DNA from 2 places in the Shewanella sp. NKUCC05_KAH genome. Region 1 is predicted to be linked to the other one. Evidence: riboswitches for the same ligand, from Rfam matches in the RefSeq annotation. Region 1 holds a riboswitch; the other holds the start of a gene.
What was found. A riboswitch is a leader RNA that binds a small molecule or an ion and turns the genes downstream of it on or off. The one in region 1 is predicted to bind thiamine pyrophosphate.
Positions count from the first base shown of each region.

Region 2: another riboswitch for thiamine pyrophosphate. It lies ahead of KO533_RS02540 (TonB-dependent receptor); the one in region 1 lies ahead of thiC (phosphomethylpyrimidine synthase ThiC).

Region 1 is NZ_JAHKQZ010000001.1:210,984-214,411, reverse strand. Features, by position in the region: gene KO533_RS00945 (hypothetical protein) at 24-1,400, shown strand; TPP riboswitch at 1,568-1,666, shown strand; gene thiC (phosphomethylpyrimidine synthase ThiC) at 1,868-3,428, shown strand, end outside.
Region 2 is NZ_JAHKQZ010000002.1:152,713-156,140, reverse strand. Features, by position in the region: gene tsgA (MFS transporter TsgA) at 1-628, shown strand, start outside; gene KO533_RS02545 (Crp/Fnr family transcriptional regulator) at 696-1,376, opposite strand; TPP riboswitch at 1,574-1,712, shown strand; gene KO533_RS02540 (TonB-dependent receptor) at 1,767-3,428, shown strand, end outside.

The sequences.
Region 1 (3,428 bases):
TATACAAAACCTAAGGATGGATTTTGCCTTTTCAACATCAACCCAAGGCCGCGCCTTTATTGACAGCATCTCCTACAGCGATAGCGATTGGAGATGATGCTGATAGTGCTTTGCTGATTTCGGCCACATCGCCAGAAGGTGAGACTTTTATCGCATTTGATCATCACCTCGGTGAACTGGATGCTGCTCAAACGCCTGTTTTTACCACTAATGCGGAGACATTAGCGTTCAATAGCGATGCAGATCATTCAGCCTCTAAGCATGACACCCAAGCTATAGACCAAGAGCAAGCCCAAGATTTGGTACTGCAAGAAATCCGTGCTGAATATCAACATCAACATCAACATAAATTGGTTCCTGAGTCTGAATCTAAACCTGAACTGTCTGGGACGATACAAACTAGTGCTCAGGGATTGGGTACGGGATCAGTTTTGCGTGCTCGTCAGCCGTATTTCAAAGGATTCAGTTTGTTATTTTTTGTGCTCTTAGTGCATGCGTGTTTATTTTTACTTATCTGCATTTTGTGGCGCCCGCAGTTAAATCCCTTTGGATTGAAGGAAATAGAAAGCCGTGGCCCTAAAGTGACAGCGATCAAGGCTTACTTTATTTATGCTCCCGCGGTAGAGAAAGCCGAAACCTCGGAGTCCAAAACTGAGATCAAGGCCGAGGATAAGACTGAAGCGATAAGTTCTGTTACGCCTACAATTGTTCCCACACCTCAAACTCAAGTGAAGCCTCTGCCAATACTTGAAAAGGTCATGCCTGAAACAATAGCACCCGAAAAGGCCGTCTCTGAAAAAGTAGAGTCGGAAAAAGTGAAGCCGGATACAGTTAAACCGGACATCACTCAATCGAGCCAATCTCAATTAAAGAAAACTCAATCAATTGCCCCAAGTGAAGTTCAACCCACTGAAGCGATGGCAAAAAAAACAACGAATACCTTGGATACCTCAGAATTAAAGCCGCAGCTTGGTGCTAAGAGTTCGCCCGCAGCAGAAGGTGAGAGCACAATAGCGACAAGCTCAAGCATGAGTTTATTCACCCAGCAATATTTTGAACGTCAGCGCGAGCAAGCGCTCGATGATCTCGTCATTGAACAGGCCGATAAGTTCACCCGGAAATCGAATATGAGTGAAATGAGCCCTGAGATGGAGGTGTTATTTGTCCCTAACGCCGATGATTTCGGTGGCACAACGAGCCAAGATTTACCCTTAGATCCAAATCGTATTGTGCGTAAAGGGGATACTTGTTATCGCGTGGTACAAGTCGGCACTCAAGTTAATCCTAACGCCGAAAATTTAGGTTTTCCCATTAACTGCAGTGGCAAAAAAATCAATCAAGCTATTGATGATGCCATTCAATCTCGATTAAATAAAATGATGCTCAAACCCCATCAATAGCTGCTTTCTTTTATGATCTATTTTCATGCTAATTATAGATTTTTTAGTTTCATTTTATTTAATAAATTAAAAACAATTAATTATGAATCTTTATTTTGGATTGGTGGTTAAGATTTTTAATTGCTTTTTTCCTTGTTTGTTGCTGCCGCTTCTGTCTATACTGCGCACTCATCTTGTCGGAGTGCCTCTTGGCTGAGACCGTTTATTCGGGATCCGTTGAACCTGATCAGGTTAAAACCTGCGAAGGAAACAAGCGTAATAACACACATTAAATCGCCAAAATAGACGGCTTGAACACCTGTTAACTCAGCAGTGTTTTAAGCCTTAATGTTTAGATTTAATTGTTATTGAGCAGGGTAACTCAATTTTTGAAGCCAGTGTTGGCCACAAAAGTTGATTACCATGTCCAGCTATCAACAACCCAATTCTCCAGACAAGCAACTCCATTTTTTAACGTGAGATTGCTTATGTCCAGTTCAAACCCAAACCCAGCTGTAGCTGTAGCTGCCAGTGCGATAGAAATCACAGCGCTAGAATCGACAATCCCTAATAAATCGACTGAGTCTAGTCAATCAATCGTGCCTAAGGCGCCGAGTCGCCGCGAAACCCGTGCGCAGGCCCAAGCCTTTATCGATACGCTAGCGCCACTGCAACATCCTAATTCACAAAAGATTTATCTCGAGGGTTCCAGTGCCGATATTCGCGTTGGCATGCGGCAAATTCTGCAGACTGACACCCTGGTCGGCGGCACAGATGATGCGCCCATCATGGAAAAAAATCCGCCAATCCGCGTGTACGATTGCGCCGGACCTTATTCCGATCCTGAGGCCGACATCAATGTGCGTCTAGGCCTTGGTAAATTAAGACAAAACTGGATCCTAGCCCGCAACGACACAGAGCAATTATCCTGCGCGACCTCAGACTTTACCCAACAAAGACTCGCCGACGACGGTTTAGATCATCTGCGTTTTGAGGCAGGCTCGAGTGCCATTGTCCGCCCACGCAGAGCGCTGCAGGGCAAACGAGTCAGTCAATTACACTATGCCCGTCAAGGGATTATCACGCCAGAAATGGAATATGTGGCGATCCGCGAGAACATGGCACTTGCCGAAGTACAGGATGAAATCCTCAATCGTAAAGCCAAGGGCGAAGCCTTTGGTGCCTTAGTCGGCGAACCGATTACCGCCGAATTTGTCCGCGCTGAAGTCGCCCGTGGCCGCGCGATTATTCCGCTGAATATTAACCATCCCGAAGCCGAACCTATGATCATCGGGCGTAACTTTCTGGTGAAAGTGAACGCCAATATCGGTAACTCGGCGGTGACCTCTTCCATCGAGGAGGAAGTGGAAAAGCTCGTCTGGTCTACCCGTTGGGGCGCAGATACGGTAATGGATTTATCCACAGGTCGTTATATCCACGAAACCCGCGAGTGGATCATCCGTAACTCGCCAGTGCCCATTGGCACAGTGCCGATTTATCAAGCGCTGGAGAAAGTGAACGGCGTGGCAGAGGATTTAACGTGGGAAGTGTTCCGCGATACCTTAATTGAACAAGCTGAGCAAGGTGTTGATTACTTTACGATTCATGCTGGTGTACTGCTACGTTATGTGCCGATGACGGCTAAACGCGTTACTGGGATCGTTTCCCGCGGCGGTTCAATCATGGCCAAATGGTGCTTGAGCCATCATAAGGAAAACTTCCTCTACAGCCATTTTCGTGAGATCTGTGAGCTTTGCGTCGCCTACGATGTATCCCTGTCTTTAGGTGATGGTATGCGTCCAGGCTCAATTGCCGACGCTAATGATGCAGCCCAGTTTGCAGAGCTTGAAACCTTAGGTGAGCTAGTCAAAATCGCATGGGAATACGACGTACAAACCATTATCGAAGGGCCGGGACATATCCCGATGCAGCTCATTAAAGAGAACATGGACAAGCAGTTAGCTCACTGCGATGAAGCGCCGTTTTACACCCTTGGCCCGCAAATCACCGATATCGCACCTGGGTATGATCATTTCACCTCCGGCATAG
Region 2 (3,428 bases), on a different contig from region 1:
CTCTATTTGCGAGCAATCGTCTACAACACAAGAGAAACAACAGTCTGAATGGAATCTCGGTATTATTAGTGGAGGTATTGGTTTATTTTTAGGAATGCTGGCTTTATATACTTTTTTAACTTGGGCACCTTTATTTGTAAAACAAAAATTTGATATTCCGTTTGAAGATGCCGGTAATATTATTACCCAGTATTGGTCCGCTGCGCTAATTGGTGCATTAATTTCGACTGTGATTGTGACTCGTGTAAAAATTCACCATTTCTTAGTCGGTATTATTGCTTTAGCTATGGTGATCACCGCTGCCATTGTCAGTACCAATAATCTTAATTGGATAGCTTATTTAACCTATGGTTACGGTTTTGTGTGTGCTGCTCTTTATAATGCATTTATTGCTTATGGCGTGTCTTTTGTAAAAAAAGCCAGTAGCAAAAATGTGTCATATATTCTTATTAGTGGAAGTGCAGGGGCGATGTTTAGCCCAGCCATCAGTTCTTTCTTTGAACGTATTATCGGATTACAAACAGTGATGTATGTGATACCTCTGCTTTACGCAGCGATATTTATGCTATTGATCGTTTCAAGTCGGATGAAATCGGCTATGGAACAACACTCGCCATCGGTAAGTTAATTTACCTGTGCATCCATCCCACACTCGGTTGTTAAATTAAGTCGAGTGTGGGTTATGTTGAAAGCGGTTATATACCTGCTTCAACAAATTTCTTGAGTGCGTTGAGATCACAAATCCGAATGCCATCTTTTTTCCGCTCAATTAAGCCTCGTTCCTCAAGATTTTGTAGCGCCCGACGGTAGACTCGGTCGGTAGTGCCAAATCGTTCTGCCTCTAAATAACGTTTACTAAAGCCATCTACGGGCAAGTCATTTAAGTATTCATGGTAAATATCAAATGCCACGTTATAACTGATGGGATAGAGCAGTCGCCGAGTAAAAATATCCACTGTGTCTTGGTAGTCAATCGCAATTGCACTAGCGAAAAATAGCGCGAGTTGAGGGTGTTGACCGAGGCAATGTTGCAGTTTTTCAGCGCTAATCAACATGATTTCTAAGGGTTCACTGGCAATAATGTCTAGTTGACAATGGTACTGGGTGAAGAACTCCATTTCGCCAAACAGCTGTGAATCACAATCAATAGTACCTAATTGAAAACACCGACCATTTCTCGCGGTATGGCCGAGTGATACGCGACCTTGCTTCACCAATACAAGTGATGCCATCGCTTCCCCCTGCGTCATGAGGTGAGCGCCTTTTTTGAGCATTTTTATTTCGCTGATACAGCTAAGTACAACCGCTTCAATAAGTGGATAGTCTTGCTCCCATCGCTGGCTATAACGTCCTTTCGATAAAGGTTTTAGCTGCATCGACTATGATCCTCTTACTGTGTTCGAAATTGCGACCTTCTATAGCATTATCATGATAGGCGGTCAAATGGACGAAAGGATTTAGGCGGCTACTAAAGATATTTTCATCATACGAACTGAAGGGCAGTGGTTTTCGCGACATTTAATTGAATCGCAGAGATAAGAGTGCCCACTTTTTATTTCCGTCATGTATACTAGGCGCCGCCAAGGGGTGTTTGTTGTGCATTAATGTTACTCTGATTTTAACGTTAACGGCTGCAAACTGAGATGTCATCTGACGAACCCTTAGAACCTGATCCGGCTAATACCGGCGTAGGAATGGGCCAATTAACAGCACACTTCTGAATCGCTTATTCGTTGCCGGATCTCAAACATTATATTTGAGGTCCTATGTCAAACCGTAAAACGTCAAACCATCAATCCCCATTTTCAACCGTATCGCCAAGCTTATTTTTAGCCCGAGCGCCGCTGGCATTAGCCATCGCCGCAGCGCTGAGCACCCCTGTTTTTGCACAAACCGACGCTATCGATAAACCTGATCCCAGCCCTGAGATGGAAGTCATGGTGGTGACGGCGGATTTTCGCAGTTCAAGTTTAGAAAAAATGCCTTCAAGCATTACCGTTATCGACAGTCAAAAAATTCAAGATGAAAGTGCGCAACACTTTGAAGATCTGCTTAATTCTATCGCCAATTTTAACTGGTCAGGTGGAAGCTCGCGGCCGAAATATTTTCAAATTCGCGGTGTAGGGGAGCAGGAACAATACCAAGGTGCACCTAATTCTTCCGTGGGCTACATCATAGATGATATCGATTTATCCGGTATTGGTATGGTGTCGAGTATGTACGATTTACAGCAGGTCGAAGTGCTTCGTGGACCGCAGGGGACGCGTTACGGCGCGAATGCCTTAGCGGGATTGATTTATCTGAAAAGTAACGATCCCACCGATGTGTTTGAACATGGCGGCGAAGTGTCGTTAGGCGATGATGATTTACGCACTTTTAGCGGTTTCAGTTCTGGCCCATTAACGGATTCTGGCAAGCTGCTTTATCGTGTGTCAATGCAGCAACATCAGCAAAATGGTTACCACGATAACCTGTATTTAGGCCGTGATGATACCAATGGTCGCGATGAATTCAGCGGCCGCGCTAAGCTGCGCTGGTATGCGACAGATGATTTGCAGTTTGATTTAACTGTGCTGCATGCCGATTTTGATAATGGCTATGATGTGTGGAGTTTAACTAATTCACCAACCCAGACAACATCGGATCAACCGGGTGTTGATAGTCAGCGCACCACAGGCGCGGGTTTTAAAGCGACCTATTCTGGCGCAGAAAACTTCGAATTAACTTCGTTAACCTCTTTTGCGAATACCGATCACCATTACAGTTACGATGGCGATTGGGCTAACTCAGAATATTGGGCCTCTAAGCAATGCAATGATGACAATGGCAATCTGGCGCCGTGTCAATACGATTATTTTTGGGATAAAACGGGTCAGCGTAAAACCGCGTCGCAAGAGTTTCGCCTAAGTTCTACCGAGCAGGGCCGTATTTTTGCAGAGAGTACTGATTGGTTGCTTGGTGTGTATGCCATGAATCTGAAAGAAGATAACCAATTGTATTCTGAGTACAATACTTCGCTAGATGAAGTCTTAGACTCAGAGTATGAGGCGACAAACTATGCACTGTTTGGCCAGCTTGATACGGATTTGGGCTCAAATTATGCTTTATCTGTGGGGCTACGTTTAGAGCGCCGCAACAGCCATTACTCTGATACGAATAACGATAATTTCGACCCGAGCGAAACCATGTGGGGTGGTCATATTGCTGTGAGTAAAGTGCTGAACGACTCACACAATGCTTATGTCCGAGTCGCACGCGGCTACAAGGCGGGCGGTTTCAACATGACTTTGCCCGTCGAATTGAACGATAAAAAAGAGTTTAGTACTGAGACGCTCTATAACTATGAAATCGGCCTTAAATCCCATTGGTTAGCGGGACTTATCGATACTAATTTGGCGCTGTTCTATATGGACAGACAAGATCAACAG